Regions from separate parts of the Kocuria sp. CCUG 69068 genome, predicted to be linked through region 2. Evidence: riboswitches for the same ligand, from Rfam matches in the RefSeq annotation. Region 2 holds a riboswitch; each other region holds the start of a gene.

Region 1 (10,183 bases), on a different contig from region 2:
GGGTGACCCACTCCATGTATCTCGCCGGGCGCGTTCGAGTCACAAAGCCGACGAGGGGGACTGCCGCACCGATAGGTGCACTTATCGGTGCGGCAGTCCCCTTTCGGCACTTGAAGGGGCCGTTCGTTGGCCACACGTCGACGCGGGGCCTATGGCAGTTCAAAGGTGACGGCGGGATGTGAAGTGGATTGTGGAGCTTCCCTCAAGACGACATGAAGATTCCCTGAAGCTTGCTCTGCTGGGTGCTCTACGTCCTGTTTTTCTGGGTCGATGAGGGCATAGTTTGCCAGTGAGAACACCCCGTTCTCATCCGTTCGTGCACGGACATTCGGGTGCCCCAGTATTCCTCCCCAGGGCTGGGGCGCCCGTCTTTAACGTGAAGGGGTGATCTGGCTCGGATCACAGGGTCCGACGGACCCCGGGCCACCTCGCGGGTCCTGCGCTGGGTCTCCCTTTCCTCGTTTCGTGCTTCGGTCGCACGGAGAAGCGCCTGCGTCGCCCATGGACCTTGGAGTCTTCATGGAACCTTGAGAATCCCGCGACGGGGACTCCAAGTGAGGCGTCCACCCTGGGACAGAGGGTCCCGGATGCACCGGGACCTTGTCGTTAACAGGGGGAATGATGAGTACTGGATCGAGGATGGGAGGGCATTTGCCGGCGGGTCTTGGAGACGCGGTGGTAAGGCCCACCCGCCGGTTGGTGGGGATCGATGCGGCCAGGGGGCTGGCGCTGATCGGGCTGATGGCCATTCATCTGCTACCGGCTTGGAACGAGGAGACCGGGGAAGCGAGCTGGTCGTGGCGGCTGTTCTCGGGGGACTCAGCGGCCCTGTTCGCCCTGCTGGCAGGGGTGGGGCTGGCACTGACCTCCGGGGGGCGGCACCCGCACGAGGGTAGGACGATGACCGCTGACCGGATCGGCCTGGTGGTGCGCGCGGTGCTGATCGCGATCGTGGGGTTGTGGATCGGGACGCTGATGTCGGAGGACCCGCCCGCTTACAACATCCTGATCTACTACGGGGTGTTCTTCCTGCTGGCGATTCCGTTCCTGCATGCAGGCCCGAAGGCCCTGTTCATCTCCGCAGTGCTTTTCGGGGTGGTGTCCCCGATGCTGATGCAGGGACTCCAAAATGCGTTGCCCGAATTCGTCTCCTACAACCCCACGTTCACGGATCTGCTCACGCAGCCCGGTGCCACGGCCTCCCAGCTGTTGCTGACCGGGACCTATCCGGCCCTGCCGTACATGACCTATCTCCTGGTCGGACTGGGGCTGGGGCGGTTGAATCTGCGCAAGACGGAGGTTCAAGCTCGACTGGTGGTGGTGGGCGTGGGGCTGGCGATCTTCGCCCAGACCACTTCCTATGTCCTGCTCTATGCCTTGGGTGGTTACCAGCGGCTGCTGGATGCCTCCTCAATGGGCGAGCACGAGCTGGAGGATGTACTGGTCTGGGGGCCAGACTCGTTGCCCACGGAGACTGTGTGGTGGTTGGCGATCGCCACCCCGCACACCAACACCCCGCTGGCGATCGCGGCCAGCCTTGGGGTGAGCCTGGCGGTGCTGGGCGTCTTCCTGCTGATCGGCCCGAAGATCGGGGCATGGTTGTTACCGCTGTCGGCGATGGGCGTGATGACCTTGACCCTCTACACCGTCCACTTGGTGGCACTGTCCTTCGAGGCCCACTACGAGCTGCCCTACCTGTGGTTCATGGTCCACCTGGCGGTGGCGGCGCTGTTCGCGGTGGCCTGGCACCGGAGCCTGGGGCAGGGACCGCTGGAGAAGGTGGTCAGCACCAGCGTGAAAGGCACCCGCCAGCTGGTGCTGGGCAGGCCGGCCCAGGACAGCCACGGATAGGCTGTACCGGTAGCCACGACATGACGGGCCGTGCCCGCCGCAGCAGACGTGCTCTCTGCGGCGGGCACGGCCCGCCGCCGTCACGGAACGGTCTGGTGACGCTGGGGTCAGTCCGGGGGCGTGTGGCGGGGCAGGTGGATCCGGAAGCTGGTCCCGCGTCCGGGGCCGCCGCTGGTGGCCTCCAGGGTCCCGCCTTGGGCCTCGACCAGGGATTTGCTGATGGCCAGTCCCAGGCCTGAGCCCACGCGGTGGGCCTCCCGGCCGGTGTTGGCGCGGTAGAAGCGCTCGAACACGTGCGGGAGGTGCTCGGAGCCGATGCCTTCCCCGGTGTCGGTGACGGTGACAGTGACCGCCTCCGGGGTGTGGTCGGTGCGCACGGTGACGGCCCCGCCGGATGGGGTGTGGCGTAAGGCGTTCTCCAGCAAGTTGCCCAACACTTGTCCCATCCGCTCCTGATCGACCAGCACCGGTGTGACCTCCATGCCGGTGCTGATGGAGGTCACCGAGATGTTCTGAGCGGCGGCGTCCTGTTGGACGGCCGCGGCCGCCTGGGCTGCCAGCCGGCCCGGGTCCTGGAGGGTCAGCTGCAGATGGGTCATGCCTTCCTCGGCGGCGGTGAGCTGGCGGATGTCGCGGGCCAGTCGCTCCAGCCGGGCGATCTGGGCGTACAAGATGCCCGTGGTTCGTGCATCCCACTCGACCACTCCGTCCTCGATGCCCTCTAGATGTCCTTTGAGACTGGCCAGGGGGGTGCGCATCTCATGAGCCAGATCGGCCAGCATCTGGCGCCGGGTGGTGTCCACGGCGTCGAGCCTGGCCGCCATGTCGTTGAAAGACCCAGCCAGGGAGTCGAACTCCGCGCCCAGGCTGGTGGAGGTGACACGCACGTCGTAGTTGCCGGCAGCCACCTCCTGGGCGGCGGTGCTGAAGGAGACCAGGGACCGCCCGATCGTGCGGTAGAGGTAGAAGGTGAGCATCCCGGCGATGTAGAGCGCCGGGAGCCCCCCGATGGTCAGGGCGGTGAGGCTCACCGAGCGGAAGGCGTCCTCCAGGTGCACCAGTCCGGTGGCCTCATCGGCGTGGCCGGCCTCGATGAGCTCGTGATAGAACATGTTCGGCCCGACCAGCACCGCGGTGATCACCACGATGATCAGCCCGATGGCCAGCACTGCGGTCTGGGCTAGCATCAATCGCACCGTCAATGGGCTCCAGGACAAAGACCAGGCCCGGGTCCGGTCGGAGACGGCGGCGCTCATCGCCCGGTGCCCATCCGGTAGCCGATCCCGCGGATCGTGTGGATGAATGTCGGCCTGGTGGCTACGTCGCCGAGCTTCTTGCGGATCCGTCCGATGTGCACATCCACCAGGTGCTCGTCCCCGGTCCAGTGCGTGTCCCAGACCATCTCCACCAGCTGCCGGCGCGAGAGCACCAGTTGGGGGCGGGCAGCCAGGCACAGGAGCAGGTCGAACTCGATCCTCGTCAACGCCACCGGTTCCCCGCCCAGGTGCACCTGGCGGGAGTCCCCGTCCACCACCAGGTCCCCGATCACCAGCCCCTGGTCCTGGCCCGCCGGCTCCGGGACGGGTGCGGACTGGGTGCGCACCCGGCGCAGCATGGCCTGCACCCGGGCCACGAGTTCGCGCGGGCTGAACGGCTTGGTCACGTAGTCGTCGGCTCCCATCGACAGGCCCACGATCTTGTCGACCTCATCATCCCGGGCGGTGAGCATCAGGACGTGGCAGTCCGAGAAGGTCCGCACCTGACGGCACACCTCGATCCCGTCGATCCCCGGCAGCCCGAGGTCGAGCACCAGCACGTCCGGGGCGAAGTTCCGTACCGCGGCCACCGCCTCCGTGCCGTCGTGGCGCATCACGACCTCCAGCCCGGCCTTGCGCAGATAGTCCGCGATCAGCTGCGCGAGGTCGACCTCGTCGTCGACCACCAGCACACGTCCGGTGAGCGGATCCGTCATCTGTCCTCCCGGTACTGATCGCTGTGACATGAACACTGTGCTGCGAGCCCCAGCGTCCCAGGGCGACCGTGTCTGAGGCCTCGGAAACGAAACAGGGGGGTGGACTCGTCGTGGCCGGGCTCACCGGTGAACCGGTGGTCGCTGTGGCTAACGATCCCCTGCACCGGGCCGATGAGAGGGATATCGGACACTGAGAAGATCGCGTGTCGCCCCTCCACGAGCCCGGACAGACGCAACACGGCCGGGATCCGGCCACCACCACCGGGCGAGGGGACTCCGGTGGTCTCGGCCATCTCGGTGACGGTGCGCGCGCTGGAGGAACAGGACCCCAGGCGAGGGGGAGGGGGGCCGTGTCCTGAGGCAAGAGGGCGCGGTGCTGCCAAACCTACGGTTGGTCGGTGACCGTTCGGGGTGCTGCTGACTGCGCGAAGGGTGCGCGCCCATCGGGTGCCGCGTCGGGGATCACCGCACTGGACTGGACTGGCTGGAACGGGTCGACGGGGACCATGACATCCCGGTGTCGGCCCGTTCCAGTCGATGACGGCCCAGCTCGTGGTCCTGGATCAGGCCGCGAACCACTCCTCCAACCAGCCCTGCATGAGCTCGATCTCCGCCTGCTGGTCCTCGATCATCTTCTCCGCCATGGCTCGCAACTCGGGGTCGGTGCCCATCTGCAGCTCCATCTCGGCCATCTCGAGAGCCATCTGGTGGTGGGCGATCATCTCTTCGAGGAAGGCCTTGTCGAACTCATCCCCGGACCGTTTCGCCAGCTCTTCGAGGCTCATGCCGTCCATGCCGTCCATGCCGTCCATCTCGCCCATCATGGCGCCCTGCATGTCGGCATTCATGCTCCGGCCATGGCCGCCATGGCCATGGCCGTGGACGTGGTGCCCGTGGCCGTGGTGGTGGCCGTGTCCATGGTGGTGGTGTCCCGGGGTGTTCTCGGCGGCCAGCCGCTGGGCCGCTGCTTCCAGTTGCTGGATCTCCTCGGTCTGGGCCTCGATGATCTTCTCCGCCAGGTCACGGATTTCGGGACGCTCGGACTTCTGCAGGGCCAGCTCGGCCATGTCGGTGGCACCTTGGTGGTGGGGGACCATCATCACGGCGAAGTGGCGGTCGTGGTTCATGTGCCGCTCAGCGCCCGTCTGTGCGGAGGCGGAGGCAGGCTGGTGCGTCGGGGACGCGACCGCCGCGGTCGCCCCGGCACCGCTGAGGGCCAGCGCCAGGGCCGTCCCGGCGGCCAGGTGCTTGAACGTCGACGTCATGACGAATCTCTCTTTCGCAGCAGCCCGTACTGGACCTGCACATCGTGGTGTTTGCTCTGTTCAGCCTCGGGTCGAGGCGGACCGATCCATCCACGGTAGCCCCGCCGCAGCTGGCTTCGCCGGGCTGGGAGGGCTGGGCGGTAGATCTTCACTGAACCTTCAAGAGCGGGCCCATCAGGCGGCCAGATCGGGGTGTTCCCCGGCGGTGGATGGGTGCAGGCATCTCCGGTTCTGACCGACCGATCCTGGATGCTGATCAGGTGGGGGGCACACCCGCCGCCCGCCACGAGCGGCATTCGTGGCGGACGGAGGGTTGGCTCAGCGGAAGGTGACGTAGCCGACCGTCGGCATGGCATTCACGCTGTGCACGAAGGTGCCCTGGGTGGGATTCAGCGCGGAGATCATCTTGCCGCCACCAAGGTAGATCCCGATGTGGGCCCCGCCGTTCTGGACGACGAGGTCGCCAGGCTGCGGGTCGGTGGTCAGGGTGCCGGCCGCCCACTGCTGCTGGCTAGTGCGGGGGAGGTCGATGCCCTGCTGGGCGTAGACCCACTGGGTGAAGCCGGAGCAGTCCCAGGCGCCGAAGTCCGTGCCGCCCCAGACGTAACCGGTGCCGGCTCCCTGCATCGCTGTGCCCACGATCCCGGAGGCGCCGGTAATTTCGGTGATGTCCGCCGATTGGGTGGACACCGCCACGGCCGATGTAGCCTGCTCGGGCGCGGCCGGGGCCTGGGAAGAGGCGGTGGAGACGGTCTGCGGGGCGGCCGCGGGCTGGGAGGCCGCCGAGGTGTAAGTCGTCAGTGCGGACGCGGGGGTCGCGTAGGCGGGGGCGGTCTCTGCGGGGACCTCGGCGTAGGCCTGGGCCGGGGCGATGGAGCCGATGAGCACCGCACCGGCGGTGGCAGCGATCGTGGTGTTGCGCACGGCGTGAGAGGTGGTCTCGGCACGGTGGCGGGCAGCGTGGCGCTTGAAAACAGTCATGGGTTAGTTCCTCCCTTTGCCTACGAGGTGAGCTGTCGGATGCGGGTGGGAGACACCCGGCCGGCAGAGCGCACGCGCTCTGCCGGCTTAACCCCAAGGCCCCGGATCACCGGGACCGAAAATGGTTCCCCCGCTTCTGCCAAGCGATATCTCTTCAGGAACCTCGAGCACCGGCAGAATTCGGCGATGTGCACGAGGGCGCCGACCGGATCAGTCATCGGCACGCAGTGGACAGTAGCCCATCCATAACGAAAGTGTCACGTTTAGGTCACGGCCTGGATTCTCTCCTCAGTCGGGAGCGGGAAGCTGTGATTCCGGCCTCGGAAAAATACGCCCCGAGGAAGTGAAACCGTCACGCAGCAGGACCCGTCGCGTAGCTCACACCGGTCTTTCAAAGCGCTCTGACTAGGACACATGGCATGGTGGCGCGCGTTTCGCTGGACGCAGCCGACAGCGACAGGGCTCTGCAACCATGCGCAGTCTTCAGCGCGGGCCGGGCCAGCACCAAGATTGTTGGGGAGGATTTTCAAGGTGGCTCACAGTTTGGGAGGGCTTCGGAAGTGCCCTTCCGAGGCCTTAGGGCAGGGTTTCTTCATGAAATCTCCATATTCAGCCCGCTGCACCGATGTAGAGGCCAGGTAGTGAGGCGGGATCGCGGATTCTTGAGGCGTTGATCTTCATCAAATCTTCAAGCTTTCGGGTCGCGTCACACAGAATCGGCAGTTTACTGTCGATGACATGGCGGGCTGGCTCCGGCCGGTTCGTCTCCTCGACCGAACCGACGAAGGAGCAAGCCATGACCCATCACGTGAGCGCGATGCTGGAGACCTACCCGAAGGACCTCGGGGGAGTGGACCAGGGCAAGCTGGCGGCCTGTATCGAGGCCTGCTTCGAGTGCGCCCAGACCTGCACCGCTTGTGCCGATGCCTGCCTGTCCGAGGACATGGTCGCCGAGCTGACCAAGTGCATCCGCACCAATCTCGACTGCGCGGACCTGTGCGAGGCCACCGGGCGGGTGCTCTCCCGGCACACCGGCTACGACGCGAACATCACCTTGGACGCGATCCGGGTCTGCCAGATGGCGTGCAAGGCGTGTGCTGATGAGTGCGAGCAGCACGCGGACATGCACGAGCACTGCCGGATCTGTGCTGAGGCCTGCCGTCGCTGCGAGGCCGCCTGTGCGGCACTGGTCGCCTCCCTGGGCTGAGCCCAGACTCGCGCTGACCCACGGACGCCGATGACCGGCCTCCGTCGGTGAAAGAGGAGCCTGATGGGCTGATCGGGCGTGCCCGGATGCGGGTTCCCTCTTCCCCCCGCCCCTTGTTCAGTACAGCTCTGCCCGCGCGGTTTGTTCACGCGCAGGGTACGGGGCTGATGACCGAGCCGGCACCTCGGGGTCGAGCTCCTTCATTGCGGAAGAGAGACATCATCATGCGTTCCATCCAGTTCCCTGGCCGTCGCACGGCGGCCGCCGCCTCCACCGTTGTCGTCGCCACGGCCCTGTGGGGCGGGGCCAGCGCCCCAGTGTTCGCCCACGGACAGGTGACCACCCCGGTCTCGTCCCACGCCCAGGATCAGGCCCCGGAGGACATGCTCGGCCCCGATCCCACCTCCCCGACCGCCTACGAATTCGGTGAGACCCTGGCCGGTTTGGAGGGCGAGCAGCTGGAGGTCACTTTCCTGGCCGAGATCATTGGCCACCACCAGGCCGCGATCGAGATGGCCCAGCTGGAGCTCGAGCGCGGGACCAGCCCGGACATCCGCACCCACGCGGAGAACATCATCGCCAGCCAGCAGCACCAGATCGACCAGTTCACCACCTGGTTGGAGGAGTGGTACGGGTTGACCCCGGAAGAGGCCAAGGCTCAGGCCCCGGAGGAAGCACAGGAGGAGATGAAGATCCTGGAGGAGGAGACCCGGATGATGGTCGAAGAACTGGCCGCTGTTGAGGCTGGCGAGGACTTCGACGTCGCTTTCGTGCAGAAGATGATCCCGCACCACAACGGCGGGATCGTCGAGTTCCTCGAGCTGCAGTCCCGCGCTGATCATGCTCAGCTGCGGGTGGCCTCCAGCGCTGGGATCACCGCGCAACAGGCGCAGATCGCGGACTTCCGCACCTGGCTGGCCGGCCAGAACTGAACGAGCACGCTCATGGTGAGGGGCCCGTCCACCGACGGGCCCCTCACCGTGAGCCGGTCGCGCGACCGGCTTCAGGGGTGAGTGTGGGGCTGCTGCCCGGTGCTGTTCGCCCCGTCGCGCCGGCGGACGACGACCCACTGTGCGACGACGATGATCAGGGCCACCACGGCGGTGACCACCAGGGTGAACGGGTCCGACTGGGCCTTCAGCAGCACGAACGGCACGAGCACCGCGGCGTCGAGCAGGATCGCGATCCCGGGGATCCAGGGCTTGGCCCCGACATCGTCCTTGAGGTGGCGCAGGATGCCGAGGTGGATGGCGATGTCCATGGCCAGGTACAGGATGGCGCCGAGGGAGGCGATCTGGGACAGGTCGAAGAACGCGGCCATCAGCATCGCCAGCCCGGCCGTGATGTAGAGGGATTGGTGACCCTCCTGCCCCGGCAGCCCGGGGGCCTGGCCCATGTCGCGGAGCATGTCGTAGAGCTTCGAGACCGAGAACAGGCTCGCGACCAGTCCCGACAGCGTCGCGACGACGGCGATCACCACGGTCAGCGTCACACCCCAGGCGCCGAACATCGGCTCGGCCGCCTCGGCCAGGGCGTAGTCCCGGGCCGCCACGATCTGCGGCACGGTCAGGCTGCCGGTGACCGCGACGGTGATCAGCAGGTAGAGCACGGTGCATAGGGCGATGGAGATCATGATGGAGCGGCCGATGTTGCGCTGCGGCTGCTGCAGGTCCGCGCCCTGGTTGGTGATCGTGGTGAAGCCCTTGTACGCCAGGATGCACAGGGTGGTCCCGGCCAGGAAGCCCAGCCAGCCCGCCTCCGGTGGGGTGCGGTCGGCGGCGGTGAACAGCCTGCCCAGGGAGGACACCCCTGCCGCGAGGATGCCCGCGACCGCCAGCACGGCGATCCCGACGATCTTGATTGCCGCGGTCACCGTGGCGGAGCGCTCCACCCACCGGTTGCCCACCAGGTTGACCAGGGCGGCGGCCGCGATGGCCACCACCGCCAGCACCGGCACCCACACCGCGGAGTCCTGCAGGCCGAAGGGGCGCAGCAGGTAGGAGGCGAAGGTGCGGCCCAGCAGGGACTCGGCCAGGATCATCGACACGTACATGAACAGGGAGAAGGACCCGGCGAGAACCCCGGGGCCGTAGGCGGCCTTGAGTAGCATCGCGATCCCGCCGGAGGACGGGTTGGTGGCCGAGTAGCGGATGTAGGAGTAGGAGCTGAACGCCACGACCACGGCGCCGGCGAGGAACGCCCAGGGCACCCAGCCCCCGGCCAGCTCCGCGACCTGCCCCACGAGGGCGAAGATGCCCGCACCGATCATCACCCCCGTGCCCAGGGCGACGGATCCGGTCAGGGAGAGCTTCTGCTGCGTCTGCGTGCTGTCGTTCATGGGGAGCTGCACGTCCTTCCTGCCGGGGTGCGATCGTTTCTCGGCGGTGGGGTTGTCGGACAAGGTCGGTGGGTCGGGCCCACCGCCGCTCAGCGGACCTCGAGGGTGCCCATCATGCCGAGGTCTTCGTGGTCGAGGGTGTGGCAGCGGAAGACGGGGCGGCCGCCGAAGTCGTCGAAGGCCACCCGGACGGTGACCCCCCCCCGAAGGCCGGGATGTTGACCACGTCCCGCCACCGCGGTGCGGAGACGTCGCGGCCCTCCTCGGCCACGACCTGCAGGGGTCACACGTGCAGGTGCACCGGGTGGTCCAGGGGGCTGGAGTTGGTCAGGGTCCACACCTCCACGGTGCCCACCCGGACCCGCTGGTCGGTGCGCTCGGCGTCGTACCCTTACCCGTCGATCGTGAAGGACATCATGCGGCCCGGTCTTCCTCCGCCGCATCCAGGGACAGCTGCTGGCGGCGGCTCAGCGGGCTCACCGGTCGCCTTCTTCCAGGGTCCGTAGGCGTTCCCGGTACTCCTCGGTGTTGATCTCTCCGCGGGCGTAGCGCTCCTGGAGGATCTCCCG
Region 2 (7,719 bases):
GGTTCCACGACGCCGTCTACCGGGGCCGCCCCGGAGCGGACGAGCGGGCGTCGGCGGAGCTGGCCCGCACCCGGCTGGGCGCCGCCGGCTTCGCCGCGCCGCTCGTGGCGGAGGTCGAGCGGCTCGTCCTGCTCACCCTCGGGCACCGGGTCCCCGAGGGGGACGCCGCCGGACGGGTGCTCCTGGACGCCGACCTCTCCGTGCTCGGCGCGGACCCGGACGGGTACGCCGCCTACGCGGCGGGCGTGCGGAAGGAGTACGCGCACGTGCCCGGACCGGAGTTCGCCCGGGCCCGGCTGGAGGTGCTGGAGGACCTCCGGGGCCGGTATCCGCTGTTCCGGACCGCCGCGGCGCAGGACCGGTGGGGTCCGGCGGCGGCCCGCAACCTCGACGAGGAGATCGGCCGGCTGCGCGCGGCCGCCGAGGTGTCCCCGGACGCTCCCCCGGCGGACGCCGAGGTGCTGACCATCACCGCCGTGTGCCTGCGGGACGACGACGGGGCGCTGCTGACGGTGCGCAAGCGGGGCACGGAGCGCTTCATGCTGGTGGGCGGCAAGCTCGACCCGGGCGAGTCCCCGGCGGCCGCCGCCGTGCGGGAGACCGCGGAGGAGGTCGGGCTGCGGCTGGACGCCGCCCAGCTGCGCCCGCTCGGGGTGTTCGTGGCGCCGGCCGCGAACGAGGCGGGCACGTGGGTGCGGTGCACCGTGTTCACGGCACCTCTCACGGGGCGGCCGGTGCCGCTCGCGGAGATCGAGGAGCTGCGCTGGCAGCCCGTCGACGAGGACTCCCCCGGCGCGCTGCCCGCGGACCTGGCCCCGCTGCTGCGGGAGCACGTCATTCCGGCGCTGCGCCGCGCTCCCGGCGGTCCTCGGTCACGGCCGCAGCGTGCCGCCTCCGGTGGAGCAGGATCCCGGTGATCAGGCCGAGCACGATCCCGATGCCCCCGAACACCGAGAGCCACATCGCGGCGTGCCCCACGAACGCGGCGACGACGAAGCCGGCCACGATGCCTGGCACGGCGCCGCCGATCATGCCGTAGGCCATGTAGGCGTACTCGCGGTCCAGGCTCGTGCGGGCGTTGCGGCTGTAGTCGGTGGACATGGGGCCAGTCTATCGGCCGCCGCCGGGGCGCCGGGGTGGCCGGCGCGGTGGGCGCCGGGATGACAGCGGGTGCGCGGTTCCCGTCTGGCCGACCAGGAACCGCGCACCCGAAGCGGTGCTCTCGCGTGCGGTCAGCGCACGCGGACGTAGACGGGGCCGGAGCCCACGTTGACGCTGTCGATGACGGTCGTGCCGCCGTTCCAGCCGCCGTGGACGGCCTTGCCGCCACCGATGTAGACGCCGATGTGGGCCGCACCCATGCCGCCGTCGGCGTAGTAGACGAGGTCGCCCGGCTGCGCCTGGCCGGCGGAGACCTGCGTGCCGAGGCTCAGGTAGGAGGCCGGCCAGCCGTGGTGGTTGATGCCGGCGGCGCGCAGCGCGTTGGTGACGAGCGCGGTGCAGTCCTGGCCCACGCCGAGCTGGCCCATGGCGGCGGAGGAGATGGTCGCGCCCTTGCCGGAGGCCGAGCTCTGCGGGGTGACGGTGCGCTGGGCGGCCGGAGCGGCCTGCACGGCCGGCTTCGGGGCGGGCGCGGCGGCGGGCTTCGGGGCCGGAGCGGCCACGGCGGGAGCCGCGACGACCGGGGTCTCGACCTTCTGCCGCTCGGCCTTCTTCTCGACCTTCTTCTCGGACTTCCGGTCGGACTCGACCTTCTGCACGTGGGCGACGGGCTCGAGGGACACGGCGGGCGCCGCGGCGGGGGTGGCCGCGGCCACGGCGGACAGCGGGGCGTCGGCGGAGGCGTCCTGGGCCGGAGCGGCCTGCACGGAGACGGTGGTGGCGAGGGCCAGCCCGGAGAAGGCGGCCACGGCGGCCACGGTGCGGGCCTTGCCGGAGAAGAGCGAGCCGATGCCGTTCGAGGAGGTCAGATCACGGGTCATGAGGAGTTCAGACGACTTTCTTTCGGAGCCGGGCCTGCCGGAGGGCGCGGGTGACAGCACGGATCGCCCCGGGCAGTGCGCGGGGTGGGCCGGTGTCCGGCAGGGGTGCGTTCCGGGATCGGGAACGACGGCCGGCGAGCGGAGGAGGGGGCGCCGTCCGGTCGGACAGCAGGCACCGCCGGGAACCGGGAGAGCGGTTCTCGGCGTGCGGGGTGGGGGGGTGATCGGGTGCCGCCCGCGACGAGCGGGGTCGTCGCGGGCGGCGGACCGGATCAGAAGGTGTAGTAGCCGTCCAGCTGCATGGCGTTGACGGAGTGGACCTGGGTGCCCTGGGTCGGGTTGAGGGCGGAGATCATCTTGCCGCCGCCGATGTAGATGCCCACGTGGGCGCCGCCGTTCTGCGAGACGAGGTCACCGGGCTGCGGGTTGGCGGTGGGGGTGCCCGCCGCGAACTGGGACCAGGTGGTCCGGGGCAGGTCGATGCCGTTCTGGGCGAAGACCCACTGGGTGAAGCCGGAGCAGTCCCAGGCGCCGTAGGCGGTGCCGCCGTAGACGTAGCCCGCACCCTGCGCGGACATCGCGGTGCCCACGACGCCGCCGGCGGCCGGGGCGATCTCGGTGGTGGCGGTGGACTGCGGGGTGACGCTCGAGGTGGCGGCGGTCTGCTGCGGGGCCGGGGCCGGGGCCTCGTAGGCGGGAGCGGCGGGCTGCGCGGCGACCGGGGCCTGGTAGGTGTACGAGGAGTACTCGGCCAGCGAGGCGGAGGCCGGGGCCGAGTAGGCCGCGCCGGTCTCGACGGGAGCCTGGGCGAAGGCCTGGGCCGGGGCGACGGAGCCGATCATCGCGGCGCCGGCAGCGGCGGCGATGGTGGTGTTGCGCACGACGTGCGAGGTGGTCTCGGCACGGTGGCGGGCAGCGTTCAGCGTGAAAAGCGACATGGTTGAGTTCCTCCCTTTGCCTACGAGGTGAGCTGTCGGATTCGGGTGGGAGACACCCGGCCGCAGAACGCACGCGCTCTGACGACTTAACCCCAAGGACCCGGATCACCGGGACCGAAAGTGGTTCCCCCGCTTCTGCCAAGCAGTTTCTGTGTAGAGGCCACGGGCACCGGCAGAATTCGGCGATGTGCTCCGAGGGCGCCGATCCGACCAGTGATCGGCACGCGTTGAACAGTACATGACAGATTACGGAAGTGTCACGTTTTGATCACGACAGATAACAGCCGGACAACGCTGCGGGTCTCAATGAGTAGCTATTGAGAGGAAAGGTCGAATCAATTCGCACCTGTGACGAGCTGTGCAGTGTCTTCGAGCGCCCTGGGAATCCGCCTGTCACCAGGGAAGCCGCGCCTCCGGGGTCCGGCTCGGGCCGGACTGGCCGAAAGTGGCTTGTGAACGTCCCCACACCCGGGAAGAACCGTTCGCCGCCCCGCTCCGGGAGACGGCGGCGCCTCAGGGAGCGAGGACGCGGATGGCCGCGGCGGTGCGCAGGTCGATCTCCGCGGACCGCCCCGTGGCCGCCACCTCGATGCGCACGATCTGACCGTCCACCCGGGCCGTGACCTCCGCCCCGGTGAGCACTCCCACGTCGCTCAGCACGCCCAGGAGGTCCGCGTCCGCCTGGACCACCTCCGGCAGCAGCGCCACGGTGTGCGACCCGTCCGGGTCGTGGCGGGCGGCGTCGAGCAGGGAGGGGTGCGCCGCTGCGGGGCTCTCTTCGACCCCGAGGGCGGCCAGACCGGGGATCGGCGTGCCGTACGGCGAGTACCGGGGGCTGTGCAGCAGGTCCACGAGCCGCCGCTCGACCTGCTCGCTCATCACGTGCTCCCACCGGCACGCCTCGTCGTGCACCTGGGCGAGGTCCAAGCCGATGACGTCGGCGAGCAGCCGCTCCGCCAGCCGGTGCTTGCGCATCACCTGCACCGCACGCTCACGGCCGGCAGGGGTGAGCAGCAGCGACCGGTCCTGGCCCACCGTCAGCAGCCCGTCCCGCTCCATCCTGGACACCGTCTGCGAGACCGTGGGCCCGGAGTGGTCGAGGCGCTCGACGATCCGCGCCCGCATCGGCGTGATCCCCTCCTCCTCGAGCTCGAGGACGGTCCGCAGGTACATCTCCGTGGTGTCGATCAGGTCGCTCATGCCTCAGTCATCCTTCGTCCGGCCGTCCCGGCCCGGGGATCCCGCCCGGTCCGGTCTTCCCGCACGAGCTTAGTGCGCGAGCCCTCCGGCCGCCCGGAGGGAGGAGGCGCCCGCGGGGCCCGCCGTCCGCGGGTGGGGCAGAATGGGCCGAGTCGCGAACGGCGCGAGCGGCCTCCGCGGCGGCCGTGCCCGTCGCGCACCACCCGCCGCACGTCACCCACGAGGGAGCGCCCGTTGCCCGCACACGTCACCATCCCCCAGCACCTGCTGCCCGCCGACGGCCGCTTCGGCGCCGGCCCCTCCAAGATCCGTCCGGCACAGGTCGAGGCCGTGTCGCGCGCCGGGGCCGGCCTGCTCGGCACCTCCCACCGCCAGGCGCCGGTGCAGGAGCTCGTGGGCTCGGTGCGGGAGGGCCTCGCGCAGTTCCTCGGCCTGCCCTCCGGCCACGAGGTGCTCCTGGGCCTGGGCGGGGCCACCGCGTTCTGGGACGCCGCCGCGTTCGGGCTGGTCGAGCGGAGGGCCCAGCACCTGGTGTTCGGGGAGTTCGGCGCGAAGTTCGCCCAGGCCACCGACGGCGCACCGTTCCTGGAGCCCTCCTCGATCGTGGAGTCCGCCCCCGGCACCCGCCCGGACGCCCGGGCGGAGGAGGGCGTGGACGTCTACGCGTGGCCCCAGAACGAGACCTCCACCGGTGTCGCCGCGCCCGTGCACCGGCCCTCCGGGATCGCGGACGACGCGCTGGTGCTGGTGGACGCGACCTCGGCCGCCGGGGGGATGGCCGCGGAGGTGGCCGCGGCGGACGTCTACTACTTCTCCCCGCAGAAGAACTTCGGCTCGGACGGCGGACTGTGGCTGGGCGCGTTCTCCCCCGCGGCGATCGAGCGGATCGAGCGGATCGGCGCCTCCGGGCGGTGGATCCCCGACTTCCTGCAGCTGACCACGGCGCTGGAGAACTCCCGGAAGAACCAGACCTACAACACCCCGGCCCTGGCCACGCTGGTGATGCTCGACGAGCAGGTCCGCTGGCTCAACGACCAGGGCGGCATGACCTGGGCCGCGGCCCGCACAAAGGCCTCCTCGGACCTGGTCTACGGGTGGGCCGAGGCCTCGTCCTTCGCGTCCCCGTTCGTGGCCCGCCCCGAGGACCGCTCCACCGTGATCACCACCGTGGACTTCGACGCCGCCGTGGACGCGGCCGCCGTCGCGGCGGTCCTGCGCGCCCACGGCGTGGTCGACGTCGAGCCCTACCGCAAGCTGGGGCGCAACCAGCTGCGGATCGCCACGTTCGTCTCCATCGAGCCCGACGACGTCGCCCGGCTGCTGGCCTGCGTGGACCACGTCGTCGAGCAGCTCCGCGGAGGAGCCGGGCGCTAGCCGGAGTTCTCGGGCGCGGAGCGCTCCGCGCGCAGCCGCAGCCAGACGACGAAGCCCACCAGGGCCCCGCCGAGTCCCGCCGCCACGGCGACCCCCATGCCCCAGCGCGCCCCGAGGGCGTCGGTGATCCAGCCGACGACCGGCGCCCCGATCGGGGTGCCGCCCATGAAGATGGCCATGTAGAGGCTCATGACGCGTCCGCGCATCACCGGCGAGGTGGTGGACTGCACGTACGCGTTGGCGGTGGTCATGATGGTCAGGGAGGACAGCCCGCAGGGGACCAGCCACAGCGCGAACAGCGGCAGGGTGGGCGCCGTCGCCGCGCCCAGGCAGCTGAGGGCGAAGACGGCGCTGCCCCCGTAGACGTAGCGCAGCCGGGCGCTGCGGCGCCGGGCCGAGAGCAGGGCCCCGGCCACCGTGCCGACCGCGAGCACCGAGTTGAGCAGCCCGAAGGTCTCCGAGCCCCGGCCGAACTCGGGTCCGGCCATGGCGGCCAGGAAGACCGCGAAGTTCAGCCCGAAGGTGCCGATGAGGAAGATGGTGACCAGCACCGCCACGATGTCGGGGCGGCCGGCCACATAGGCCAGCCCCTCCCGGATCTGGCCCCGCCCCCGGCCGGAGCGCGGCATCCCGCGCAGCTCGTCGGCGCGGATCGCCAGGACGGCGGCGAGCATCGCGCCGAAGGTCAGCGTGTTGAGGAGGAACACCCAGCCCGAGCCGATGGCGGCCACGAGCACGCCGGCCACGGCGGGCCCGATCATCCGTGCGGCGTTGAACGAGGTCGCGTTCAGGGCCACGGCGTTGGAGAGGTATGCGTCGTCGACCATCTCCGAGACGAAGGTCTGGCGCACGGGGGCGTCGAGGGTGGAGACGACGCCCAGGGCGAGGGCGAAGCCGTAGACGTGCCACAGGGTGGCCGCGTCGGCCAGGACCAGCGCCCCCAGGCCGGCCGCCAGCACCGCCATGGCCGTCTGGGTCCACAGCAGCAGGCGCCGCCGGTCGAGCCGGTCCGCGAGCACGCCGGCCCAGGGCGCGAGGAAGAGCTGGGGCAGGAACTGCAGGGCCGTCACCACGCCCATGGCGGTGGCGTCGTGGTCCGAGAGCTCGTCGAAGACCAGCCACGACTGGGCCGTGCGCTGCATCCACGTGCCGATGTTGGACACGAGCGCGCCCAGGAACCACAGCCGGTAGTTGCGGAACCGGAAGGACCGGAACATCCCGCGCGCGGGCTCCGGGGCCTCGTCCGTCCTCGCGGTCCCCGGCGGGACGGTCAGAGCTCCTCGCCCTCCTGCGGCGGGACCGGCGTGTCCTCGGCCCGGTCACCGGACGCCGGCTCGCCGTCGGGGGCGCCGCCGGAGCCCTCGGGCCCGCCGGCCGCCGCGGTCTCCCCGGCCTCGTCCTCGGCCCGGTCCTGCTCCTCCTGGGCCTTCTCCTCGGCGCTGACGCGGGCGGACCACGGGACCCACTCGGGCGCCAGCAGGGCATCCTCCCCCGGCAGCAGGCCGACCTCGCAGACCGTCACCGCCTTGCTGCGCGGGGCGCGGGCCAGGCTCGCGAACCAGTTCCAGCCCCGGTACCCGGGCAGGGTGCACTCGAAGTGGTGGACGACCAGCCGGTCCTCCTCCACCGTCACCCGGTGACCGCCGCCGATCTGCGAGGGCTCCGCGATCTGCTCCACCCCGGCGCGAGCCGTGGCGACGTCGGCCACGAGCAGGGGGTCCTGCTTCGGGGCCCGGCGACGGCGGGGCGCCGCCGCCACCGGTGCCGCCTGCTCGGGCGCCGGCGGCACGGCCTCGGCGGGCGCGTCCTGGACGGTCTCCTCGGTCACTGCTGGTCTCCCTCGGGTGGGTGCCGGCGGGGGCCGGCGGGTGGTTGCTCGGGATCGGTGGACGGCAACGGCGCGGCGGCCTCAGACGTCCAGGTTGTCGGCCACCGTGCGCAGGATGGCGGCGATCTTCTTCCCGTGCGCGGAGTCCGGGTAGCGGCCCCGGTGCAGCCCGTTGGACATCTCGTCCAGGAGCTTGATGAGGTCCTCGGTGATGACCGCCATCTCGTCGGCGGGCTTGCGGACGTTCTTCGCGACCGACGGGGTCCGGTCGAGGATCCGGACGGAGAGCGCCTGCGCGCCGCGCCGACCCTGGGCCACCCCGAAGTCCATCCGCGTGCCCGGCTTCACCGTGGTGGCACCGGAGGGCAGCGCCGAGGAGGGCAGGAACACTTCCTGG
Region 3 (10,183 bases), on a different contig from region 2:
TCATCAACTCGAGGTAGAGCCGTTCGGCCTCCTGGCCTTGGGCGTCCTCCAGCTCGGCCAGCTGCTCGGCGGTGGCCATGCCCGGCATTCGCGCGTCCGGACCAGGGCTCGTGGAGTCCATGCCGGGCATGGATGTGTGGTTCTGGTCGCCGTCGTCCATCCAGGCCATGGCCGGTTGGGATGAGGCCTGGGGCAATCCCCACACGGAGAGCCAGCCGTACATCTGCCCGGCCTGTTGTTGCTGGGTGCGGGAGATGTCGTATGCCAACCGGCGGATCTCCGGGTCTTCCGTACGGTCACGGACCAAGGAACTCATTTCCACCGCCTGCAGGTGATGGGTTTGCATGTCGCGGGCGAACCCGGCTTCCGGGCTGCCCTCCGCCGGGGTGGACGACGTCGGAGCGCTCAGCTGCCCCACCGCCCAGCCGGCCGCCACCAACAGCACGGCCGCCAGCACCAGCAGGACCCACCGTCCCCGGTGCCCTGCCGAGCTCCTGGAGGCGGCGCCGGTGGTGCTGGTGCTCATGCGACCCGGCTGGGGGCATCGATGCCGCCGGTGCAGGATGCCCCGGGCTCCGGGGCGTCGGGGGACTGCCAGTACTTGGTCACGAACTGCTCCAGGCGCTCATCTTCCGGGGAGTCCAGGGCGACCTGAGCCCCCCACGCCGAGATCATGATGGGGGCGCCCAGGTCCTCGTAGGGGGAGAGCACCACGTAGGTGTCCGGGACGGCCTGGCGTAACTCAGCCACCTGGTCCTCGGACAGGGCGGAGGGGTCGTAGGCGGCCCACACGGCCCCGTGCTCCAAGGCGTGCACGGCGTTCTCCTCGGGCACCGGCTCGGTGTAGACCCCGCAGTTGAGCCAGTCACTGGCGTGGTCCCCGCCCACCGGGGGGGACTGCTCGTAGTCCACCGCGGTCTCCACGTGGGAGTTGCCGAGGCCCTCGTAGGTCTGCAGCCCGGCGATCTCGATGTCCTCCCGCGCCTGGGGCGGGGGATCGTTGATCACCGCCACCGTCACCAGGGCCCCGACCGCCGCGACAGCCGTCACCGCGCCCGCGCCCGCCAGGAGCCGCCGCCTGCGGGTGGCCCGGGCATCGGCCGCCCAGTGCTGATCCAGCAGCGCAGCACGTTGCTGCCGCGCCCGCTCCGGGTCCGTACCGCCAGCCATGCGTCCTCCTTGAAAGGCCCAAAAAGGGTCTTGCTCCTCATGAACGGGCAGGACAGTAGCTCACTGCGCTGAGCCTTTCCTGCAAGGCCTTCTTCGGAAGATCGTCCACCATCCACTCCTGGACATGTCGGCGAGTGTGCATCCTCGAGCGCAGGAGAGGCGCGTCCTCGGTGGCTAACGGCGACGACGCAGAAGATCCAGGCCTGGGGCGGGATGTGAGGACCGGGTGCGCACTCCTTGCTGGTCGTTCAAAGAGGACGCACCCGGAGTATGTGATGCCTGAACCGGCTCAGCGTAGGCAAACCTGGACCGGCCCGGAGCCGACGTTGACGCTGTCGAGGACCGCCTGGTGGCCGTTCCGGCCGCCGTGCACGGCCTCGCCGCCGCCGGGATGGACCCCGATGTGGGCGCCCCCGGGGAGCAGTCGACGAGGACATCGGTCTGGGTCTGGACGGTGGAGACGCGGGCGCCGGACTCAAGTGGTCGGCCGGTTAGCCGCGGAAACTGGTTCAGGCCGCGCCCAGCGCATCACTCACCGCCCCAGTGCAGGCCTGATCCCGGACGGTGTCACCGAAACGACCGATGTCCGACGGGGGTGCTTTCGGAGAGGAGCACTCCCGCAGCAGGTGAAGGGCGCAGCAGGTGCGCGTGAGGTAGAGGCGGTCCGGCCCCGGGTGAGAGCGGTCCGGGGATCTGCTGCGGTGACCATGTGGGGCACCGCAGCAGCGAGTCCGGCTCAGCGGTAGGTGTAGTACCCGTCGACGGGCATGGCGTTGACGGAGTGGACGAAGGTGCCCTGGGTCGGGTTCAACGCAGAGACCATCTTGCCGCCACCGATGTAGATGCCGATGTGGTTGCCACCGTTCTGGGACACCAGGTCACCGGGCTGCGGGGTGGCGGTCGGGGTGGCCGCGGCGATCTGCTGGGAGCTGGTGCGGGGGATGTCGATGCCGTTCTGGGCGTAGACCCAGCCGGTGAATCCGGAGCAGTCCCAGGCCCCGAAGGAGGTCCCGCCCCAGACGTAGCCGGTGCCCACACCCTGCATGGCCGTGCCCACGATGCCGCCGGCGGCCGGGGCGAGTTCGGTGGTGGCGGTGGACTGCGGGCTCACGCTCGAGGTGGCGGCGCTCTGCTGCGGGGCCGGGGCCTGGTCGGCGGGGGCGGCGGGCTGCGCGGCGACCGGGGCCTGGTAGGTGTAGGAGGCCAGATCGGCCATCGCCGAGGCCGGAGCCGCATAGGAGGACCCGGAGGCGGCGGGGATCTCGGCGTAGGCCTGGGCCGGAGCGATGGAGCCCACCAGTGCTGCGCCGGCGGCGGCGACGACGGTGGTGGTGCGCACGGCGCGCGAGGAGGTCTCGGCGCGGTGGCGGGCAGTGTTCTGCGTGAAAAGCGACATGGGTGGATTCCTCCCTTTGCCTACGAGGTGAGCTGTCGGATGCGGGTGGGAGACACCCGGCCGCAGAACGCACGCGCTCTGCACGGCTTAACCCCAAGGCCCCGGTACACCGGGACCGGTAATGGTTCCCCCGCTTCTGCCAAGCGATTTCTCTTCAGGAACCCCGGGCACCGGCAGAACTCGGCGATGTGCCACGGGGGCGCCAAGAAGATCAGCTCTCGGCACGCGGAGGACGATACAGGGCCCACCCCCTAATGTCACGTTTTGGTCACGGCCGCTGATCGGGTGGTCGCCTTGGTTGCCGAGGGTGCTCAGCACCGTGTTCCCGACCCAGCGGAGCTTCGTTTCGAGCGGGAACGTCAGGGTGTTCACCGTTAGCGGGGGCGTGGCCGGGGAGAGTCCCTGGTGGGCCCGAAGATGCACACCCTCGGCACGCCTGCGGCGGCCTGTCAGCACTGGGAGACCGCCGGTGGCTGCGGTGGGCGGTTTACGCGCGTAGGGTAAGAAAAGCGATCGAGGCTCTCGGGCGGTGGCTTCGGAGAATATCGGGAGGATAAATTCAGCGCGCACTCATATCTGCCGTAATCCGCCATCCGCCATCCGAACGAAGCACATTTCTTCATCGAATCTTCATGCCTTCAGCGTGTAGAGGAAGAACGGGCACGCTCAAGGGCAGGACAGGAATCGATGTGTTCGCCGGCAGGTGATTCGACTGCATGGCCTTAGGGGCACGCCCGGGGGTCAGTGTTCAGACGGCATCGACACGGCCGCCTCCAAGACGTTGATTCCGTTTGCGGCAACGGGAAATCCGGAGGATGCTTCGTCTGCTGCTTCCTCGATACTGCCGGTATATCCGGGCAGGACCAGGGCGCACCCCAGGACGAGGGCGGTGCTGGTGCGCTTCACAGGGGGCCTCCAACCGGCGGGGCGAGCGGGCAACGGCATCGGCCGCTCGAGACGCCAACAAGATATCCGCCTCGCCGTGGCGACGCCTGCCATGCCCTTGCGAAATGACCGCCTCCTACCCGAGGGGGTGGTCGTTGCGGTCCATCTGCCAGTCGGCCAGGTCCACGGAGACCGCCGCGGCGGCGCCGGCCCACAGAGAGAAGTCGAGCCATTTCCCGCTGAGCTGGAACCGGTCGTCGCTCACGGTCGGTCCTGCCCGGCGGGCCCGCCTTGGCCGAGCGGGACGGTGTCCTTCCAGAAGCCCTGGGCGCGGAGGAACCTCTCGAGGTTCTCGCGGTGGTCGGGGCACGCCAGCCAGCTCTTGCGGTGGTGTGGGGTGTGGATGCGCGGGTTGTTCCAGCGGATCCGCCACGCAGCGTCCGCGCCGCAGCCCTTGCGGGAGCACTGCAAGTTGTCGGGTCCGGCCGGTGGTGCCGCGGATCCGTGCGGGGACAGCGATCTGAGCCGGTCGGTCTCCACGGCGGTCGTGCTCCTCAGGGTACTCGGGCAGGCTCACCGGACAGCCCCGCGTCAGGCTCAGGCCGCGCCGCGGCGCCGGGAGGTGTCGTCCTCGACAGTAGCGGAGGAAGCCGGGTTCCCGCTGGGAGCAACCGTGCTCCCAGGGCCTGATGTCGCGGTCTGCGGGGCTCTCGTTGCGGTGTCTTTCCGTCGTCGCCGTGACCGGTGATGGACTCACCCGCCAACACGGGGTGAAGTGACCCCCCGTCATCAGGACACCCACGGCAGTGTGGCCCCTGCTCAGCGTAGGATTCCCGCTTTGACTTCGAAGTCGTTTGTATAGTTTTCCTCAAGATGGCGTGAAGATTCCCCATAACTTGCCCTCTGGTAGCTGTACGGGCTGTTCTTCCGGACCGGTGAGGGCATAGTTTGCGAGTGAGAACACCCCGTTCTCATCACCCCGTGCACGGGCGTTAGGGTGCCCCAGTCTTTGCTCCCCTTAGGCTGGGGCACCCGTCGATAATGTGGAGAAGCGACGTAGCCCGGACCGAAGAATCCGACGGATCCGAGACTGGCTCGCGGGCCCTCAATTGGCAATCCGAGGGCAAGACCCCCGACCCCTCTCCGGTGAGCATCATCATCCCGGTGCTCTCGCTGGTCATCATGCCGGTGCTGGTCGCGGTCAAGAAGAAGGCCGGCACGGCCCTGGGGGACGACCTGATCCTGGCTGGTGCCGCCGAGACCGGGATTTGCGCGCTGCTGTCCGTCTCCACTCTGACTGGGCTGATCCTCTTCCCGCTGACCGGCGCGGCGTGGGTAGACCCGGTGGCCGGGCTTATCCTCTTCGCCTTCGCCCTCCCCGAGGGCAAGGAGTCCGGGGCGAGCTTGTCGAGAGCGACGACGAGGACGAGGACGAGGACTGATCGACATCCCGTTCCACCACGCTGGTCACGATCACCACGCAACGCTGAGGGGCCTTGTGTCTGGCAGGGCCCTCAGCTGTCCCCGGCGGGGTTGCGCATCCAGGACACAACACCCACTGCCTTACATGTGGTGGATTAGCGGTTGGGCTTCGCCGAGGCCCTGTGGAGCAGGCGAGCAGGGCAAGGGGTACTGCACCTGGGTGGGAGAGACGTGGATACGTCTACCACGATGGGTTTGATGGTTTTCACCGTCATGCTCCTCCAGCGCTGTCAGCACTGGCTCGACGAGACCGCCCAACGCGACCTCACAGCGCCTTGACGCCAATAGAGCATCCACTCTGCAGGGCGCAACCTCGCTGGATGCACGGAGGCATATCAATGCAAATAGGTACATATTGGGGGACGGCGCAACCCGGAAGTGGGGGCACACCGGGAGGCCCGTCGTTGCTAACGTGAATGTTGGCGGGTATTCGGGGGAATACGGGCTGGTGTCCCCGAATGCTGCGCCCACGGGATCGTGTCCCATGCGCCAATCAGGATCTGGGAGTCCCACGGCGGTGGGCGAACGTGCCGACCAACAATCGATGAGGCAGCAACTGCCGAGCCAGTGGGGGAACACATGCTTAAGTACCAGACTCAGACGGACAAGCGGGGCGAGATCGAGATCCCGGTCAGCGGCATCCGGGTGACACCGATGGACACCAATGAGCTGCACCGGTGGATTGCGGCCACCTGGGAGGAGCGGCGCAAGACCGTGATTCTCGGCCACAATCTGCACAGTCTCTACACGTGGGAGGTCAACCCGACGTTCCGCGCTTTCTACGACAAGGCCGACGTGGTGCTGACGGATGGCTTTCCCATCCTGAAAATGGCCAAGTGGTGCTCCGGGCGGCCGCTCAGCGCCAGGCGCCACCGTATCGGCACCATGGATTGGTTGCCCGGCCTGATCCGGAGCACCCCCGTGCGGCGCGTGGCCGTCATTGGCGCGAGCCCCGAAAGCAACGCCGCCACGGTTGCTCTCCTCCGTGCGGGGGACCCCGAGCGCACGGTCGAGGGCTGGCCCGGCGAAGGGTGGAACCTCGCACTCGAGGACCGCATCGTCGGAACCCTCCAGGAGTTCCGGCCGGACTTCGTCATCGTGGGCCTGGGGATGCCGCTGCAGGAGGAGTTCCTGAGCCGGCACTGGGAGGAGTTGCCCACGGCGATCTATGCGGCCGTCGGCGGGGTGATCGACCAGTACTCCGGGATCCAGAAATCGGCTCCGCGCTGGCTCGGGCCCCTGGGCCTGGAATGGGCCTACCGGCTGGCCACCCAGCCGCGGCGGCTGGGCCACCGGTACCTCGTCGAACCGTGGATCCTCGCCTATCTCCTGGCGGCCAAGGCTGTCCGGCAGGGCACCAGAGGGGCGGACGCCAGTTCCTGAGCCGGCCGTGAGCGGTGAGCGGAGACTGTCCGTCCCGGCCCACCGTCTCGTGTCGGAGTGCATCAACAACGCTGCGGGTCAGTGCAATTCGTCCGCGGACCGGAGCGGGACCCGGCTCCCGCTCCGGTCCGCGGCCGACGCCTCCAGGGCGTCCAGCATCGCGTCCTCCTCGTCCTCACAGGTGGGGCGGGAGCGCCGGCGCTGCGGCCGGGGGCGCATGAGCGACCTGAGGTGGGCGGGCATGTCGTCGGCCATCTCGAGCTGGCGGACGACGAGCTCCTCGTCGCCCTCGCCGATGTAGTTGCCGTCCTCGTCGTAGAACCGTGCGAGCCGGCGCTCCATCTCCTGGGCGAACTGGCGGTCCCAGGCGTCGTTGCGGGCCTGCTGGCGGGCGGCGTAGCCCCAGGCCACGAAGAACAGCGCCGCGAACGCGTACCACTGCAACGAGTAGGACAGGTGCGGCCCGGAGTCGGTCTCCGGCTCCGGAGCCGGCGCGGGGGCCGCCGCGGGGGCCGGGTCCTCGGCGAAGACCTCGCCGTAGGCCGCCGTCCCGTTCGGCCGGTCCCAGCGCTCGCGCAGCTCCTCGAGGTCGATCGAGGCGATCTGGCCCGCGGGGGCGCCGCGGCTGACGGCCGGCTCCCCGGGCTGGAGCCGGGCGGTGACCGTGACCCGGCCGGCGGGCGGGGTCGGCACCTCGTCCGGCATCCCGTTGGCCGCCTCGCCCGTGGGGATCCAGCCGCGGTCGAGGACCACGACGTCCCCGTCCTGCGTGCGGAACGGGACGAGGACCTCGTAGCCGACGCGGCCGTCCTGCGGCCTGTTGCGGACCAGCACCTGGTCCTGGGGCAGGTACTCGCCCGTGAGCTCGACCGGGCGCCAGGTGAGGGAAGGGTCGTGGGCGGCGAACTGCTCGACGGCGGCCGCACCGGCCAGGGGCTCGGCGCGGTAGTTCTGCGTGATCTTGGCGTTCTCACCGACCAGGTGGTCGTTGCGGTCCATCTGCCAGCCGCCCAGGTACACCGAGACCACGGCGGCGGCGCAGGCGAGGAGGAAGAAGCCCAGCCACTTGCCGCTGAGTAGGAAACGGTAGGTGCCCATGTCAGAGCCCACCATCGGCCCGGCAGCCCTGGCAGAAGAGTGGCGGGGAGCCCGGCCCCACCGGGAGGAGAGCTGCGGCGCCGCGCGGTGACAGCGATACGAGTAGGTCGAACTTCACAGCGGTCGTGCTCCTCAGAGTGCGCCGTCGGGCTGACCGGACGGTCGGCGGCGGCCCCAGGAGCACGGCTGTCGCCGCACTCCTGGGGCCTGTGCTGTAGAGCATCTGCCGGCCCGGCGTGGGGGAATCAGTTCTTGCGGCGGCGACGGGACATCAAGCCCAGTAGCCCGATCACGGCCAGGGCCAGCACCACCACGGTGGCGCCGACGGCCCATCCGGAGAAGCTTCCGGAATTCTCCTGTACGGCCGCGTCCTGGGCTTGGGCGGAGCTGTCCGAGCTGTCGGCGCCCTCACCGGTCGGGGTCTCGGTCGGGGTGGTGCTGAGGGTGGGGGCCGGGGTGGTGATGTCCACACTGTCACCCACCTCGTAGGTGTAGGTGCCTTCGATGGGGTGGCCGTCGCTGGAGACCACCCGCCAGACCACCTGGTAGGTCCCTTCCTCGGACCCGGTCTCGGCCAGGGGCTGGATCACTTGGGAACCGTCGCGCTCGAGCGGGCCCTCGGTCACGGACTGCCCGTCGGGGCCGGTCACGAGCACCTGGTGGCCGATGTCCATGATCTCCCCGCTGTAGGAGAGCTCGATTTGTTCGGGGGCGGTCTCCAGCACCGCATCCTGTTCGGGGGAGGTGCTCAGCACCTCGTCATGGGCGGCGGCGGGGGCCAGTCCCAGGGCGGTCAGGGCGCCTACCGCGCTCACAGTGGCGGCGGTACGGCGCAGAGCAGAAGTCATGGTCAGCATGGCAGAGGGGTCCCTTCGAGGGGCAATGAGTGAGTGGGTCAGACAGGGCCGCCGAGCCGATGATCGGAGGCGGCCGTGAGGGAGTCGTCGAGTCTGCTGTCCGAATCCACGACCACCACCGGCCCCAACAGGGGTGGTGTTCAGCCGGCGGGCGACCGGGCGGGCCCGGTCGGGAGCGGAAGATTCCGACGACGAGCTGTCGGTGGTCCGCGGTAGGAGCGCACCGGTTGCAGCAGCGACTGATCCGTCAGTGCGTGCGGGCGCCCCTGCGGAACAGGTCGGGGCCGGTGCACCACGACCGGGGCGGACAGGACCCGCCACAGCCGGCGGACGCGCAGTCGCAGGGCGTCGAGCAGGTCCACGAGGGCCACTTCGCCGTGGCGCAGGAACGCGTAGGTGGCCGCGGCGGCCAGCACGTGGAAGACCAGCATGCCGGTGCCACCGTGCACCGCGTGAGCCTGGGCCTGGAGCACCAGGGCCGGCCCGGTGGGCGGTGAGCTCAGCGCCGCGTGGTGGGTGGCGTCGACCACGGTCGTCACGGATCCGGCGACGGTGAAGAGCAGGTGGAAGACGCCCTGGCTGACCAGCACGCCGGTAAGCAATAAGGAGCGGGAGAGGACCCGGCCGGCCAGAGCCATGCACACCGGCCCGGACAGCGCCAGGGACAGCAACACCAACAACACCGGAGGGACCTGACCGCCGGCGGCCACGTGGGAGGCGGCGGCGAAGGCCGTGGCCATCCCGGCTCCGGCCCACCCGCGGGCAAGACGGTGCGCCCGTGCGTTCACGCCTCCACCCCTCTCAGTTCATCAGCCGCTCGAGGCGGCGATCCCATTATGTGCGGGCCCTCGAGAGCCCCACCACATCGACAGGCCCTGGCGGCAGGTGCCGGTCGGGTCGACACCGCGGTGCGTCGTGTGTCCTCTGTTGTCAGGTCGCCGTGAAGGTCACGGCTTCCATACGTGGTCCTGGCTCAGGGGCGCCTCGTGGACTCGTCCCGCTCGGCGAGCCCGGCCATCATCGCGTTGTAGGCCTTGAGCTCGGCGTCGTCGGTGCGGTCCGCCTGGCGGTCCACGCGACGGTTTTCCTTCTTGCCTTCGATCGCCCACATGATCGCCACGACCACGGCGACGACGACGGTGGGGAACTCTCCGATCCCCCACATCAGGGCCCCGCCGAACTGCTGGTCCTCGATCGGGCTACGGCCCCAATCCCGGCCCATGTTCGCGAACCACCACGCCTGCAGCAGGGTGTCGGAGCCCATCAGGGCCACCCCGACGAAGGCGTGGTAGACCATCGTGGCCAGCAGCAGAATCAGGCGCATCATGTGGCCGGGACGGTGCGGGATCGGGTCGATGCCGATCAGCACGAGCATGAACAGGTACCCGGTGATCAAGAAGTGGGTGATCATGAACACGTGCCCCACGTGGTACTGCAGGGTGAATCCGAACAGTGGGGTGAAGTAGAAGATCACGATCGAGGCCGCGAAGTTCACCCCGGCGACGATCGGGTGCGTCACGATCTTGGAGAACGGGGAGTGCACCAGGGCCAGGATCCACTCGCGCGGCCCGCGGGTACCGTCCTGGCGGGGCTCCAGGGCCTTGAGCACCAGCGTCACCGGCGCCCCCAGGACCAGGAAGATCGGCACCACCATCGTCAACATCATGTGCTCGACCATGTGCGCGGAGAACAACACCAGCCCGTAGACGGCGACCCCACCGGAGGTGACGTAGAACAGCACCGCCAGCCCGGTCAACCAGGAGAGGCTGCGCAGCACCGACCAGGAGTCCCCGCGCCGGCGGACCTGCACGAACGCCCACAGGTAGAGGGCGGCGAGGAAGACCACCACCGCCAACCAGAGCGGGTCCACCCGCCAGGTGGTGAACCAGGAGGCGGCGGTGGGCTGGGGAGG

The links. Region 2 has a riboswitch for cyclic di-AMP ahead of CRM73_RS16915 (C40 family peptidase). Riboswitches for the same ligand answer to the same signal wherever they lie in the genome.
Region 1: linked by a shared signal. The riboswitch ahead of CRM73_RS14030 (C40 family peptidase) and the one ahead of CRM73_RS16915 (C40 family peptidase) in region 2 are both predicted to bind cyclic di-AMP.
Region 3: linked by a shared signal. The riboswitch ahead of CRM73_RS05145 (C40 family peptidase) and the one ahead of CRM73_RS16915 (C40 family peptidase) in region 2 are both predicted to bind cyclic di-AMP.

The regions. Positions count from the first base shown of each region.
Region 1 is NZ_PDDL01000081.1:4,048-14,230, forward strand. It holds gene CRM73_RS14005 (metalloregulator ArsR/SmtB family transcription factor) at 1-6, shown strand, start outside; gene CRM73_RS14010 (heparan-alpha-glucosaminide N-acetyltransferase domain-containing protein) at 700-1,851, shown strand; gene CRM73_RS14015 (cell wall metabolism sensor histidine kinase WalK) at 1,959-3,038, opposite strand; gene CRM73_RS14020 (response regulator transcription factor) at 3,104-3,823, opposite strand; gene CRM73_RS14025 (DUF305 domain-containing protein) at 4,387-5,088, opposite strand; gene CRM73_RS14030 (C40 family peptidase) at 5,407-6,069, opposite strand; cyclic di-AMP (ydaO/yuaA leader) riboswitch at 6,075-6,265, opposite strand; gene CRM73_RS14035 (hypothetical protein) at 6,679-6,867, opposite strand; gene CRM73_RS14040 (four-helix bundle copper-binding protein) at 6,866-7,276, shown strand; gene CRM73_RS14045 (DUF305 domain-containing protein) at 7,501-8,208, shown strand; gene CRM73_RS14050 (APC family permease) at 8,280-9,614, opposite strand; gene CRM73_RS19985 (hypothetical protein) at 9,704-9,799, opposite strand; gene CRM73_RS19990 (multicopper oxidase domain-containing protein) at 9,898-9,969, opposite strand; gene CRM73_RS14060 (SHOCT domain-containing protein) at 10,091-10,183, opposite strand, start outside.
Region 2 is NZ_PDDL01000130.1:713-8,431, reverse strand. It holds partial or broken gene CRM73_RS20005 (NUDIX domain-containing protein) at 1-917, shown strand, start outside; gene CRM73_RS16925 (hypothetical protein) at 835-1,101, opposite strand; gene CRM73_RS16920 (NlpC/P60 family protein) at 1,233-1,982, opposite strand; gene CRM73_RS16915 (C40 family peptidase) at 2,255-2,920, opposite strand; cyclic di-AMP (ydaO/yuaA leader) riboswitch at 2,926-3,115, opposite strand; gene CRM73_RS16910 (metal-dependent transcriptional regulator) at 3,434-4,120, opposite strand; gene serC (phosphoserine transaminase) at 4,355-5,494, shown strand; gene CRM73_RS16900 (MFS transporter) at 5,491-6,711, opposite strand; gene CRM73_RS16895 (DUF3027 domain-containing protein) at 6,765-7,322, opposite strand; gene CRM73_RS16890 (cold shock domain-containing protein) at 7,404-7,719, opposite strand, start outside.
Region 3 is NZ_PDDL01000016.1:8,862-19,044, reverse strand. It holds gene CRM73_RS05155 (DUF305 domain-containing protein) at 1-526, opposite strand, end outside; gene CRM73_RS05150 (DUF3105 domain-containing protein) at 523-1,170, opposite strand; gene CRM73_RS05145 (C40 family peptidase) at 1,907-2,566, opposite strand; cyclic di-AMP (ydaO/yuaA leader) riboswitch at 2,572-2,762, opposite strand; gene CRM73_RS05140 (hypothetical protein) at 3,308-3,472, opposite strand; gene CRM73_RS19720 (hypothetical protein) at 3,588-3,716, opposite strand; gene CRM73_RS05135 (hypothetical protein) at 3,713-3,991, opposite strand; gene CRM73_RS05130 (hypothetical protein) at 4,598-5,032, shown strand; gene CRM73_RS05125 (WecB/TagA/CpsF family glycosyltransferase) at 5,513-6,316, shown strand; gene CRM73_RS05120 (SURF1 family protein) at 6,395-7,414, opposite strand; gene CRM73_RS05115 (copper resistance protein CopC) at 7,660-8,262, opposite strand; gene CRM73_RS05110 (hypothetical protein) at 8,412-9,011, opposite strand; gene CRM73_RS05105 (cytochrome c oxidase assembly protein) at 9,245-10,183, opposite strand, start outside.